DNA from 4 places in the Bradyrhizobium sp. CCBAU 53351 genome. Region 3 is predicted to be linked to each of the others. Evidence: predicted binding sites of a transcription regulator. Region 3 holds the regulator's gene; each other region holds the start of a gene.

Region 1 (3,269 bases), 2.6 Mb from region 3:
GGCCGGCGCCGCCCTTCTTGGGCAGCTCGGCGACCATGGCTTCCGTGGTGATCAGCAGGGCCGCAACCGAGGCTGCGTTCTGGATCGCGGTACGGACCACCTTGGTCGGGTCGATGATGCCCTTCTTGACGAGGTCGGCATATTCGCCGGTCTGGGAGTCGAAGCCGTAATTGTAGGTCTTGTTCTCCAGGATCTTGCCGACGATCACCGAGCCGTCTTCACCGGCGTTGATCGCGATCTGGCGAGCGGGAGCCGACAGCGCCTTGCGCACGATCTCGACGCCGGTCTTCTGGTCGTCGTTCTTGGTGCGCAGGCCCTTGAGCTGCTCGGAGGCACGGAGCAGGGCGACGCCGCCGCCCGGGACGATGCCTTCTTCCACAGCCGCGCGGGTCGCATGCATCGCGTCATCAACGCGATCCTTGCGCTCCTTGACCTCGACCTCGGTCGCGCCGCCGACGCGGATCACCGCGACGCCGCCGGCGAGCTTGGCCAGACGCTCCTGGAGCTTCTCACGGTCGTAGTCCGAGGTGGTTTCCTCGATCTGCGCCTTGATCTGGGCCACGCGCGCCTCGATGTCGGCCTTCTTGCCGGCGCCGTTGACGATCGTGGTGTTCTCCTTGTCGATCATCACCTTCTTGGCGCGACCGAGCATGTTGAGCGTGACGTTCTCGAGCTTGATGCCGAGATCTTCCGAGATCGCCTGGCCGCCGGTCAGGATCGCGATGTCCTGCAGCATGGCCTTGCGGCGATCGCCGAAGCCCGGAGCCTTGACGGCCGCGACCTTCAGGCCGCCGCGCAGACGGTTCACGACCAGGGTCGCGAGCGCTTCGCCTTCGACGTCTTCGGCGACGATGACCAGCGGCTTGCCGGTCTGCACCACGGCCTCGAGCAGCGGCAGCAGCTCGTTCAGCGAGGAGAGCTTCTTCTCGTTGATGAGGATGTAGGCGTCGTCCATCTCAACGCGCATCTTGTCGGCGTTGGTGACGAAGTAGGGCGAGATGTAGCCGCGGTCGAACTGCATGCCCTCGACGACGTCGAGCTCGGTCTCGAGCGACTTGGCTTCCTCGACGGTGATGACACCCTCGTTGCCGACCTTCTTCATGGCGTCGGAGAGGAACTTGCCGATCTCCTGGTCGCCGTTCGCCGAGATGGTGCCGACCTGGGCGATCTCGTCGTTCGAGGTGACCTTCTTGGAGTTCTTGACGAGGTCGGCGACCACGGCTTCCACGGCCAGGTCGATACCACGCTTGAGGTCCATCGGGTTCATGCCGGCGGCAACCGACTTGGCGCCTTCGCGCACGATCGCCTGGGCCAGCACGGTGGCGGTGGTGGTGCCGTCGCCGGCCGCGTCAGCGGACTTGGAGGCGACTTCGCGCACCATCTGCGCGCCCATGTTCTCGAACTTGTCCTCGAGCTCGATCTCCTTGGCGACGGTGACGCCGTCCTTGGTGATGCGGGGAGCGCCGAACGACTTGTCGAGGACGACGTTGCGGCCCTTCGGACCGAGCGTGACCTTCACCGCGTTGGCAAGGATGTCGACGCCGCGCAGCATCTTGTCGCGCGCATCAACCGAGAATTTGACTTCTTTGGCTGCCATCTGGATTTTTCCTTGAGGTATTTGATTGGAGGGAAAGAGGGGCTCTTAGGCCGCCTTCTTCTTGGAAGCGGGGACGTCGAGGACGCCCATGATGTCGCTTTCCTTCATGATCAGCAGGTCGACGTTGTCGATCTTGACCTCGGTGCCGGACCACTTGCCGAACAGCACGCGGTCGCCGACCTTCAGGTCGAGCGGAACCAGCTTGCCGGCTTCGTCGCGGCCACCGGGGCCGACGGCGACGATTTCGCCCTGGGAGGGCTTTTCCTTGGCAGTGTCGGGAATGATGATGCCGCCAGCGGTCTTCTCTTCTGCGTCGATGCGCTTGACCACGACGCGGTCGTGAAGCGGACGGAATTTCATGCAGTCCTCCTAAGCATTTGCTCGGGTTGAGGTTTTGAGATTGTTAGCAATCGGTGCCCGCGAGTGCTAGCACGAGCAAGGCTGAAATAGGACAGGAATTTTGCGGGGGCAAGGGCTTCTAGCAGAAAATTTGGCGCTCTGAAGGCTCGGCTGCCAGAATGTCTTTCCATCGTTAACCGGGTTTAGGGACCGTATTAGCACGGTGCCGCATCTGCTGCTAACGCATTGAATTTCAACAGCTTGTTAAACTTTTGGGCTTGAGATGGATTGTCAGTTTGCGTCACATTTCTCTCATGTGAGCGCATCAGTACCGGGTGGCTCGTAAGGCGCACACCGACCAAGCCGCCCCTTGAATGCGCTCCTGCAAAGGAGGTTGGCATGGGCTTGCGGAGTGGGGTCGTTTCCGAGGATTTCCGGAAACAGATGCTGGGTTACGGGCTGACGACGGCGCAAATTCTCTACCGCATGCCGGATCATCCCTCGCTGCTCCAGACCTATGTCTGGCAGAACTACGACATGTTTCCGAAATTCCCGGCGCTGAAGGATTTCCTGGCATTCTGGCAGGAGAAGCTCGACGGCCCCCTCCATTCGGTCACCGTGGCGCATTCCAAGCTGATCAAGCCGGCCGAGCTGCGCGCCGTGGATGGCGTGTTCCGGCTGCATTGAGGACACCGGTCTCGTAGGGCGGGCAAAGGCGCGTTCTTCGCGCGCCGTGCCCACGCTTTTTCCGATCCGGTTACAGATGCGTGGGCACGCTTCGCTTTGCCCGCCCTACGATATCTCGGTTGGAGCTGCGCCGTGCGAACGCGCTGTCGTCGCCCGAGGCGCGATCAGGCGCCGCTGCTGCAATAGCGCTGCCACATCGCGCGATAGGCCTCGTCCACCGCTCGCCCGTAGGAGACGGGGTTGCCGGCGGCGGCGGCCCGGATCTGGTCGGGCAATGCGAGGCGCACCTTGTCGAGCTCGCCGATCTCCAGGGCGCGGCTCGTTGCGATGTCGATATAGGCCTCATTGCTGTCGGTGACCCAGTCGGGCAGGCCGAGCGCCGTGAGGATGGAGCCGGCGGCACGGCTGGGCAGGCTGTTGCCGAGCTTCGCGACCACAGGCACGCCCATCTGCAAGGCTTCCCACGTGCTGACGCCGCCGTTCTGCGGGAACGGGTCGAGACAGATATCGACACGATTGAACGATGCCAGATGTTCGCTTCGCAAGGTGGCGCCGAGCAGCTCGACGCGTTCGGCCGGAATTCCGCAAGCCTCGAACCGCGCGAGCAGATTTTCGCGGATCAGCCGGTCGTCCAGCGCGACATCCT
Region 2 (3,269 bases), on a different replicon from region 3:
GCTCGGTCTGCGCGGTGCTGCGCCGCTGGATAGACAAATTCCGGCAGGAGCCGGCATCGGCGGCGTGGCGGCCCACCACGCAGGCGACGCCGATGCCGAGATCCGGCAGGTCCATCGCGAGAGCAGCCAGCGGCAGTTCTCGAGTCCACGCCGCCCTGCGGACGCGGGGACGTGGGCCAGCCGTGGCCGGATCGAACGGCTGATGCGACGGCATGGCATTCGGGCGATCATGGCGCCGCCATGTCGCGTCCGCACCACCGACAGTCGCCACAATCTGCCGATCGCACCAAACCTGATCGCGCGCGACTTCACCGCCGCGGCCCCAAACCGGGTCTGGCTGGCCGATATCACCTACGTCCCACGGCGGAGGACTGGCTGTACCTGGCAGCCGTCATGGACCTCTTCAGCCGCAAGATCGTCGGTTGGGCGATGCCGGATCACATGCGGGTCGAACTCGTCTCCTCCGCACTGACGATGGCGCTTCGCCAGCAGCGGCCGGACGCCGGATTGGTCCATCATTCCGATCGCGGAGTGCAGTACGCTTCACACGAGTATCGCGCGGCCCTTACCGCCGCGGGCCTGACGCATCGACTGCTACGACAATGCCCCGATGGAGAGGTTCTTCCACACCCTCAAGACCGAGCTCGTTCATCATCGTCAGTACCAGACCCGTGCCGAAGCCCGGCGCGACATCTTCGCCTTCATCGCGGGCTTCTCCAATCGAACCAGGCTCTATTCCGCCATCGGATATATCCCTCCGATCGAGATGGAGCTAAAAGCCGCTTAAACCCGTCCGCTTTCTCGGGGGAAGATCAGAGCGCAAAAAGAGGTCAGTCTGACGCACTATCGAGATTGAAGACCGCGTTGAGCGGGGCGACTAACGGCGAAAATCGAAGCATTGTTGCTGATGGATGTTAGGCTCCGAACCACATCTTTCGTCTTGTCTGCAATGTTCTTTGTCCGTCACTTGCGCTCGCTGTCGTGACAATCGGCATTTCTTCTCTCCGCACAGCCGGGACACCCGAGGACCCAACAGCATACAACCTATCGCCACGGCCGATTCAACCCTCATGCGAGCCATCCTGGTGTGAGATAGTTGCAGTAGCTACGCTATCGCCTTGTTTGCTACCTTCAAACTCGCGTCACCAATCCTCTCAAGGTGATGCGGGGGCGGACTCGGCGTATCCCCCGATCCAGTCGTGTGCCGCCCCCACTCTTCGCGAGCGGTCTGAAGAAGATGCGGTGAAACCGGGGGCGTTGCATCTCGTTGCCTCCCCGGAAGCCCATCTCGTCGCAATATAAGACGCGAGAAGCATGCGTATACGATCATCAGCATCACCGCGGAAGAAGGGCGGACGAAGCGCGATTGAACTTTGCGTGAGCGCTGATCTCGTCTTGATTCAGTTCTCCCGCGCGGGCGTTTCGTTCAGCTCCTTGAAGAGGTCGCCGCCGGCCCCTGGCCGCTTTCATCCAGCTCCGGTCAACTGCCAAGGTTAGCGATGGAGCGAGATGAAAAAAGGCGCTATTTTTCAAGATCGGCTTGCCTAGAACGAGACGGCATCCCGAACCTGTTCACACTCCTTGGCTGTTGCGGATGTCGCGGCTAACTCGATGAGAATTCCGTCCACTGAAGCAAGCCCGGCGAACTCCTGTTACGTCGCGCGTTCATCAGCGCTAGGGTTCGTTTCGGCCGGAGCCGTATCCGAGCAGTCAATGAGACCAAGAATGGCTTTAGCAACTACTAAGACTCTCGAGCGCACCAATGTCTGAGCGTTCTTCCAGGCCAAGAGCATCCGCCGCGAAATCGTGCAGACCTCGGCCGAGCAGGGCAACCTCACACTGCGCTAATAGCGGCCGGGCCAGTTAGCTACGATAAATGATTCTGGCAGAGACGACTTCTGAGTGTGATTTTTTGCTGGAAGCTCTTGCTCCTGTAGAAGCCCCGTCCTATTTCAGCTGCGTCTGCGCTAGCACTCGTAGGCATCGATTGCTCACAAGGTTGAAGTCTCAACTCGTGCAAATATTAGGAGGACTGCATGAAATTCCGTCCGCTTCACGACCGCGTCGTGGTCAAGCGCATCGACGCAGAAGAGAAGACCGCTGGCGGCATCATCATTCCCGACACTGCCAAGGAAAAGCCCTCCCAGGGCGAAGTCGTCGCCGTCGGCCCCGGTGGCCGCGACGAAGCTGGCAAGCTGATCCCGATCGACCTGAAGGTCGGCGACCGCGTGCTGTTCGGCAAGTGGTCCGGCACCGAGGTCAAGATCGACGGCCAGGACCTGCTGATCATGAAGGAGAGCGACGTGATGGGCGTTCTCGAGGTCGCCGAGTCCAAGAAGAAGGCGGCTTAAGAGCCTCCCTCCTCCCTCCAGTCAAACACCTTAAGGAAAATTCCAGATGGCAGCCAAAGAAGTCAAATTCTCGGTTGAAGCGCGCGACAAGATGCTGCGCGGCGTCGACGTCCTCGCCAACGCGGTGAAGGTCACGCTCGGTCCGAAGGGCCGCAACGTCGTGCTCGACAAGTCGTTCGGCGCTCCCCGCATCACCAAGGACGGCGTCACCGTCGCCAAGGAGATCGAGCTCGACGACAAGTTCGAGAACATGGGCGCCCAGATGGTGCGCGAAGTCGCCTCGAAGTCCGCTGACGCGGCCGGCGACGGCACCACCACCGCCACCGTGCTGGCCCAGGCGATCGTGAAGGAAGGCGCCAAGTCGGTCGCCGCCGGCATGAACCCGATGGACCTCAAGCGCGGTATCGACCTCGCGGTCGAGGCTGTGGTTGCAGACCTCCAGAAGAACTCCAAGAAGGTCACCTCGAACGACGAGATCGCCCAGGTCGGCACCATCTCGGCCAACGGCGACCAGGAGATCGGCAAGTTCCTCTCCGACGCCATGAAGAAGGTCGGCAACGAGGGTGTCATCACCGTCGAGGAAGCCAAGTCGCTCGAGACCGAGCTCGACGTCGTCGAGGGCATGCAGTTCGACCGCGGCTACATCTCGCCCTACTTCGTCACCAACGCCGACAAGATGCGCGTTGAGATGGACGACGCCTACATCCTCATCAACGAGAAGAAGCTCTCCTCGCTGAACGAGCTGCTGCCGCTGCTCGAGGCCGTGGTGCAGACCGGCAAGCCGCTGGTCATCGTCGCCGAGGACGTCGAAGGCGAGGCCTTGGCCACGCTTGTTGTGAACCGTCTGCGCGGCGGCCTGAAGGTCGCGGCCGTCAAGGCTCCGGGCTTCGGCGATCGCCGCAAGGCCATGCTGCAGGA
Region 3 (3,269 bases):
ACGCAATCGGCCAGTGCGACCCAGGCGCCGGTGATCGAGGCGGTGCGCGTGCCGCCGTCGGCCTGCAGCACGTCGCAATCGACCGTGATCTGGCGCTCGCCGAGTGCTTCGAGGTCGACGATGGTGCGGAGCGAGCGGCCGATCAGGCGCTGGATCTCGACGGTACGGCCGCTCTGCTTGCCGGCGGCGGCCTCGCGGCGGGTGCGTTCGGAGGTTGCGCGCGGCAGCATGCCGTATTCGGCGGTGACCCAGCCGCGGCCCTGGCCCTTCAGCCACGGCGGCAGTCGGTCTTCCAGCGTGGCGGTGACGAGCACATGGGTGTCGCCGAACTTCACCAGGCACGAGCCTTCCGCATATTTGACCACGCCGCGCTCCAGCGTCACGGGGCGCAATTCATCGGGCGCACGGCGGCTTGGCCGCATGGGAAATCCTCCAAAATTCACGGGATAAGGCTGTTGGCGGTGCTTGTAGGTGGGGTGAGGGTGGGCGGCAAGGGCTTATTCATCCCCCGATTTCTCCCTCGATTCCTCTCTCGATTCCTGCCCTGATTCCGGGTCCGCAAACGCCACGCTTGTCAGACGCCTCGGGGATAGACAAATTATGAGTATCTGAGAGGAGTTACAGTCTGTGGCCCATCACGATCCGATCCATCTGATCGCGCCGCGCGCAGGCCTTGCCCAGCTCAACGAGCGTTCCCGCGACATTTTTCGTCAAATTGTAGAAAGTTATCTCGCGACCGGTGAGCCCGTGGGCTCGCGCAATATCTCGCGCCTGATCGCGATGCCGCTGTCGCCGGCCTCGGTCCGCAACGTCATGGCCGACCTGGAACAGCTCGGCCTGATCTATGCGCCGCACACCTCCGCCGGCCGGCTGCCGACGGAACTCGGCCTGCGTTTCTTCGTCGACGCCCTGATGCAGGTCGGCGACCTCAACGAGGCCGAGCGGCAGTCGATCCAGAGCCAGCTCACATCCGTCGGTCAGGCCCACTCGGTCGAGGCCGCGCTGGACCAGGCGCTGACGCGGCTGTCCGGCTTGACCCGGGCCGCCGCGGTGGTGCTGACGCCAAAATCCAATGCGCGGCTGAAGCACATTGAATTCGTCCGTCTGGAACCGGAGAAAGCGCTGGTCATCCTCGTCGGTGAGGACGGCCAGGTCGAGAACCGGGTGCTGACGCTGCCGCCCGGAGTTCCCTCCTCGGCGATCACCGAAGCCGGCAATTTCCTCAATGCGCGAATCCGCGGCCGGACCCTGGCGGAAGCGCGGCTCGAGCTCGAGACGGCGTTGGGCGAGGCCCGCGCCGAGCTCGATCAGCTGGCACAGAAGGTGATTTCCGCCGGGATCGCCAGCTGGTCCGGCGGCGAGAACGAGGACCGCCAGCTCATCGTGCGCGGCCACGCCAATCTGCTGGAGGATTTGCACGCGCTGGAGGATCTGGAGCGGGTCCGCCTGCTGTTCGACGACCTCGAGACCAAGCGCGGCGTGATCGATCTGCTCGGCCGGGCCGAGACGGCCGAGGGCGTGCGTATCTTCATCGGCAGCGAGAACAAGCTGTTTTCGCTGTCGGGGTCTTCCACCATCATCTCGCCCTATCGGGATGCCGCCGGCCACATCGTCGGTGTCCTGGGCGTGATCGGGCCGACGCGGCTGAATTATGCCCGCGTGATCCCGACTGTGGACTACGCCGCTCGCATCGTCAGCCGCCTATTGGGGGGCTGATCGGGTTCGATCCGATCACGGCCGCTTGATTTTCGCGGCTCAAAGCACGATATCCGGACCAACAATCCCTGGAAACGAGTTCGAGATAAGAGCCGATGACCGATCGAGACCGGCAACCCGAAGACGCGGCCGCGCCGACTGGCGAGCCCGTGGTGTCGAAGCCCTACATCATGCCCGACGATCCCGAGCCAGGCTCGGTCGAGAGCCTGCAGAAGGAAGTCGCCGAGGCGCGCGATCGCACGCTGCGGACGCTGGCCGAGATGGAGAATTTGCGCAAGCGCACCACCAAGGAAGTCGCCGACGCCCGCCTCTACGGCATTACCGGCTTTGCCCGCGACGTGCTCGACATCGCCGACAATCTCCAGCGCGCGCTCGATGCCGTTCCACCCGAGGCTCGCGCCGCGGCGGATCCCGGCCTGATCTCGCTGATCGAGGGCGTCGAGCTCACCGAGCGGTCGCTGCTCAACGCGCTGGAAAAGCACGGCGTGAAGAAGCTCGATCCGCAGGGCCAGAAGTTCGACCCGAATTTCCACCAGGCGATGTACGAAGTGCCCGATCCGTCGGTGCCCTCTGGCACCGTGGTCCAGATCATGCAGGCCGGCTACACCATCGGCGATCGCGTGCTGCGTCCGGCCTTGGTCGGCGTCGCCAAGGGCGGTGCGAAGCCCGCGCCCGCCGCGAACAACAACGAATCGAGCGGCGCGCCGAACTGAGTTGGGTTGTCATTCCGGGGCGATGCGCAGCATCGAACTCCAGTGCGCACTGCGCACCGGAGGATCTCGAGATTCCGGGTTCGGCACTTCGAGCCGCCCCGGAATGACGACGCGAAACGCCTAGGCCCCCACCGCGATATCCGCAGACTGAATCCGCTTCACGCCGGCCTTGGCCATGTCGGCCCAGGCCTTTACGAGCGAGCCCTGCGTGTCGATGCCGCGGCAGGCGTCTTCCACCACATAGACTTCGAAGCCCGCCTTGCGCGCGTCGAGCGCCGTCCAGGCCACGCAGAAATCCGTCGCCAGGCCAGCGACGAAGACGCGCTTGATCTTGCGCCCCTTCAAATATCCGGCGAGGCCGGTCGAGGTCTTGCCGTCGGCTTCGAGGAAGGCCGAATAGCTGTCGACGTCCTTGTGAAAGCCCTTGCGGATGATGAGCTCGGCGTGCGGGATCGCGAGATCCTTGGACAGCGCCGCGCCGTCGGTGCCCTGCACGCAATGATCAGGCCACAGCACCTGCTTGCCGTAGGGAAGGTCGACGGTCTCGAACGGCTTCTTGCCGGAATGGACTGAGGCAAACGAGACGTGGCCCGGCGTGTGCCAGTCCTGCGTCATCACCACGTTCGCAAACGCCTTCGAGATCTTGTTGATGACAGGCACCACCTGCTCGCCCTCCTTCACGGCGAGGCTTCCGCCCGGCAGGAAGCAGTTCTGTACGTCGATCACGAGCAGCGCCGAGGTCTCGTCCGGCTTGATCGATGCCGCTGCAAGCAGTGCGGTCGGCGCGAGAGTCGCCAGCGCCGTCGTTCCAAGCATTGCCAAGACTTGTCGTCGATCCAG
Region 4 (3,269 bases), 970 kb from region 3:
CGATGATGCCCTTCTCGACCATGTCGACATAGTCCTCGTTCTGGGCGTCGAAGCCGAAGGTCTCCGACTTGTTCTCCAGGATCTTGCCGACCACGATCGAGCCTTCCACGCCGGCGTTCTCGGAGATCTGGCGGATCGGAGCTTCCAGCGCTTTCAGCACGATGTTGATGCCGGCCTGGACGTCGGCATTGGCGTTGCTAAGACGGCCGACCGCCTTCTTGGCGCGGAGCAGCGCGACGCCGCCGCCGGGGACGATGCCTTCCTGCACCGCGGCCCGGGTGGCGTTGAGCGCGTCCTCGACGCGGTCCTTCTTCTCCTTGACCTCGATCTCGGTCGCGCCGCCGACGCGGATCACCGCGACGCCGCCCGCGAGCTTGGCGAGGCGCTCCTGGAGCTTCTCGCGGTCGTAGTCCGAGGTGGTCTCCTCGATCTGGGCCTTGATCTGGCCGACGCGGGCCTCGATCTCCGGCTTCTTGCCGGCACCCTTGACGATCGTGGTGTTCTCCTTGTCGATCACGACCTTGCCGGCGCGGCCCAGCATCTTGACCGTGACGTTCTCGAGCTTCATGCCGAGGTCTTCGGAGATGAGCTGGCCGCCGGTGAGGATCGCGAGATCCTCGAGCATGGCCTTGCGGCGATCGCCGAAGCCCGGCGCCTTCACCGCGGCCACCTTCAGGCCGCCACGGAGCCGGTTGACGACCAGGGTGGCCAGCGCCTCGCCCTCGACGTCCTCGGCGATGATGACGAGCGGCTTGCCCGACTGCACCACGGCTTCCAGCACCGGCAGCATGGCCTGCAGGCCCGAGAGCTTCTTCTCGTGCAGGAGGATGTAGGCGTCCTCGAGCTCGGCGGTCATCTTCTCGGGGTTGGTGACGAAGTAGGGGCTGAGATAGCCGCGGTCGAACTTCATGCCCTCGACGATGTCGACTTCGGTGTCGAGCGACTTGTTCTCTTCGACGGTGATGACGCCCTCGTTGCCGACCTTCTGCATCGCCTGGGCGATCATCTTGCCGATGGCGGCATCGCCATTGGCCGAGATGGTGCCGACCTGGGCGACCTCGGAGGAGGCGGCGACCGGCTTGGCGCGCTTCTCGATGTCCTTGATGACGGCTGCCACGGCGCTGTCGATGCCGCGCTTGAGGTCCATCGGATTCATGCCGGCAGCAACCGCCTTGGCGCCCTCGCGCACGATGGCCTGGGCCAGCACGGTCGCGGTGGTGGTGCCGTCGCCGGCGAGGTCGTTGGTCTTGGAGGCGACCTCACGCACCATCTGGGCGCCCATGTTCTCGAACTTGTCCTCGAGCTCGATCTCCTTGGCGACGGTGACGCCGTCCTTGGTGATGCGGGGAGCGCCGAACGATTTCTCGATGACGACGTTGCGGCCCTTCGGGCCGAGCGTCACCTTGACGGCGTTGGCGAGAATGTCGACGCCGCGCAGCATGCGATCGCGTGCGTCTCCGGAAAACTTGACGTCTTTGGCAGCCATGTCTGCAGTCCCTCGTGTTTCGTGATGTGTCTTGTTTTGTGCTGTCGGGCGGAATGATGGATGCCCGGACCGCCTGGATCCGGGCATCACATTCAGCGGCTGTTCAGGCGGATGGCCTTAGGCCAGAACGCCCATGATGTCCGACTCCTTCATGATCAGGAGGTCTTCGTTGTCGATCTTGACCTCGGTGCCCGACCACTTGCCGAACAGCACGCGGTCGCCGACCTTGAGGTCGATGGGGACCAGCTTGCCGGCCTCGTCACGGCCGCCGGGGCCGACGGCGACGATTTCGCCCTGGGACGGCTTTTCCTTGGCGGTGTCGGGAATGATGATGCCGCCCTTGGTCTTTTCCTCGGCGTCGATACGTTTGACCACGACACGGTCATGCAGCGGACGAAATTTGGATTTAGCCATGACGTTTCCCTTTGGAGGCTCGCTTCGGAAGGTGTGGAAGTGGGTGGGGCGGCACTTCCGTCCGGCCCCTATCCCGAGGATCGAACGGCGCGCTTAGCAATCGGGCTTTCCGAGTGCTAATAGTGGGCCCGGAAATATGGCTTGGCCGCGATCCTGTCAAGCAAAGGTGGTTAAGCGGTTGTTGAGGCGGATATAGGATGTTGGCATTGGAAACTTGTTCGGGGCACAGACGTATCAAAGGACGTCATTGCTCCGGCAGCTTTTTTGCGCTTGGCTGCGGGAGGGGTGCGGCCATGGTTTTGTCCGGGGGAATGCCATGATCAGTTCAGCTCACGCGCGCACGGTTGCCAATCTGGCGGCCGCCTCTTGTCTGGCGCTGCTGCTGGGCGCCTGCGGCGGCGGCATGAGCCTGCCGTCCTTCTCGTCGTCCTCGCCGCCGCCCGACGCCGAGCCGGGCGTTGCTCCCGAAATGCCTGCGACCATTCGCGCCGACGAGATCGTGGGCCGCTGGGGCCTGGCCTCGTTCCAGAACCCGGCCGACCGCGCCCGCACCGAGGCGGCCGCCCGGGCCCAGTGCAAGAACCCTTACGTGATCACCGCCGGTTCCTCCGGCGGCGTGATTATGCATCTGGCCGACCAGGCGACGCCGCAGGAGCTGCGGCTGAAGGGCTCGCCGAGCGGCAAGAACTACATCGGACCGGCGGGCCCGACCCCCGGCGAGCAGGACCGCGAAATCGTCTCCTTCGACGGCCGCGTCCTGATCACCCGCTTCATCGACAAGGACGCCGCCACCCGCTACGGCAACATGGTCTACGTCCGCTGCGCGCCGAGGGCGTAGCACTCGCTCCGCCGTCATGCCCCGCGCAGGCGGGGCATCCAGTGCGCCGCGGCCTCTCGGCTCAATCATTGCTGTCTCTGGAATACTGGATCGTCCGCCTTCGCGGACGATGACAGCGGAGATGGTGGATCCAAAAGCAAAAACGCCAGCCCCCAGGGCCGGCGTTTCGCTTTTCCGTATCCCGTCCGCTCAGTCGAACAGCGCGTCGATGTCGTCCTGCGAGGCGTGGCCGACGTCGCCGGAGAGCTTCGGACCGTTGAGGAGCTTTTCGTCCTCGGTGCGATTGTCGACTGGGGCCGGCACATGCGACTTGATGGCGTCGACGCCGCCCCAGATGTCCATCATCGCATTGATATGCTGCTCGATGAACTTCATCGTGGTCATGACCTTGCTGATGCGCTGGCCGGTCAGGTCCTGGAAGTTGCAGGCTTCGAAGATCGAGATGACGCGTTCCTGGATGTCGTCGGCGAGCCGCTTCTGCTGGTCGATCGAATCCACTTTGGACATCGCGCTGGCGGCCTGGTCGATCGA

What was found. The regulator HrcA, encoded in region 3, represses chaperone genes, less so after heat shock. The targets are predictions, from matches to a motif close to GTTAGCACTCNCNNNNNGNGAGTGCTAAC.
Region 1: XH83_RS23230 (co-chaperone GroES) is a predicted target of HrcA. The motif match lies at 2,000-2,028, and genes of this name have one in related genera.
Region 2: XH83_RS35035 (co-chaperone GroES) is a predicted target of HrcA. The motif match lies at 1,967-1,995, and genes of this name have one in related genera.
Region 4: groES (co-chaperone GroES) is a predicted target of HrcA. The motif match lies at 1,993-2,021, and genes of this name have one in related genera.

What each region holds. Positions count from the first base shown of each region.
Region 1 covers NZ_CP030059.1:4,897,388-4,900,656, reverse strand. Annotated here, with positions in the region: gene groL (chaperonin GroEL) at 1-1,597, opposite strand, end outside; gene XH83_RS23230 (co-chaperone GroES) at 1,643-1,957, opposite strand; gene XH83_RS23225 (usg protein) at 2,336-2,623, shown strand; gene XH83_RS23220 (tetratricopeptide repeat protein) at 2,788-3,269, opposite strand, start outside.
Region 2 covers NZ_CP030060.1:4,883-8,151, reverse strand. Annotated here, with positions in the region: partial or broken gene XH83_RS39845 (IS3 family transposase) at 132-787, shown strand; gene XH83_RS35035 (co-chaperone GroES) at 2,037-2,351, shown strand; gene groL (chaperonin GroEL) at 2,398-3,269, shown strand, end outside.
Region 3 covers NZ_CP030059.1:176,339-179,607, reverse strand. Annotated here, with positions in the region: gene rph (ribonuclease PH) at 1-422, opposite strand, end outside; gene hrcA (heat-inducible transcriptional repressor HrcA) at 628-1,716, shown strand; gene grpE (nucleotide exchange factor GrpE) at 1,812-2,429, shown strand; gene pncA (bifunctional nicotinamidase/pyrazinamidase) at 2,550-3,269, opposite strand, start outside.
Region 4 covers NZ_CP030059.1:1,145,549-1,148,817, forward strand. Annotated here, with positions in the region: gene groL (chaperonin GroEL) at 1-1,486, opposite strand, end outside; gene groES (co-chaperone GroES) at 1,604-1,900, opposite strand; gene XH83_RS05470 (hypothetical protein) at 2,217-2,738, shown strand; gene XH83_RS05475 (protein phosphatase CheZ) at 2,928-3,269, opposite strand, start outside.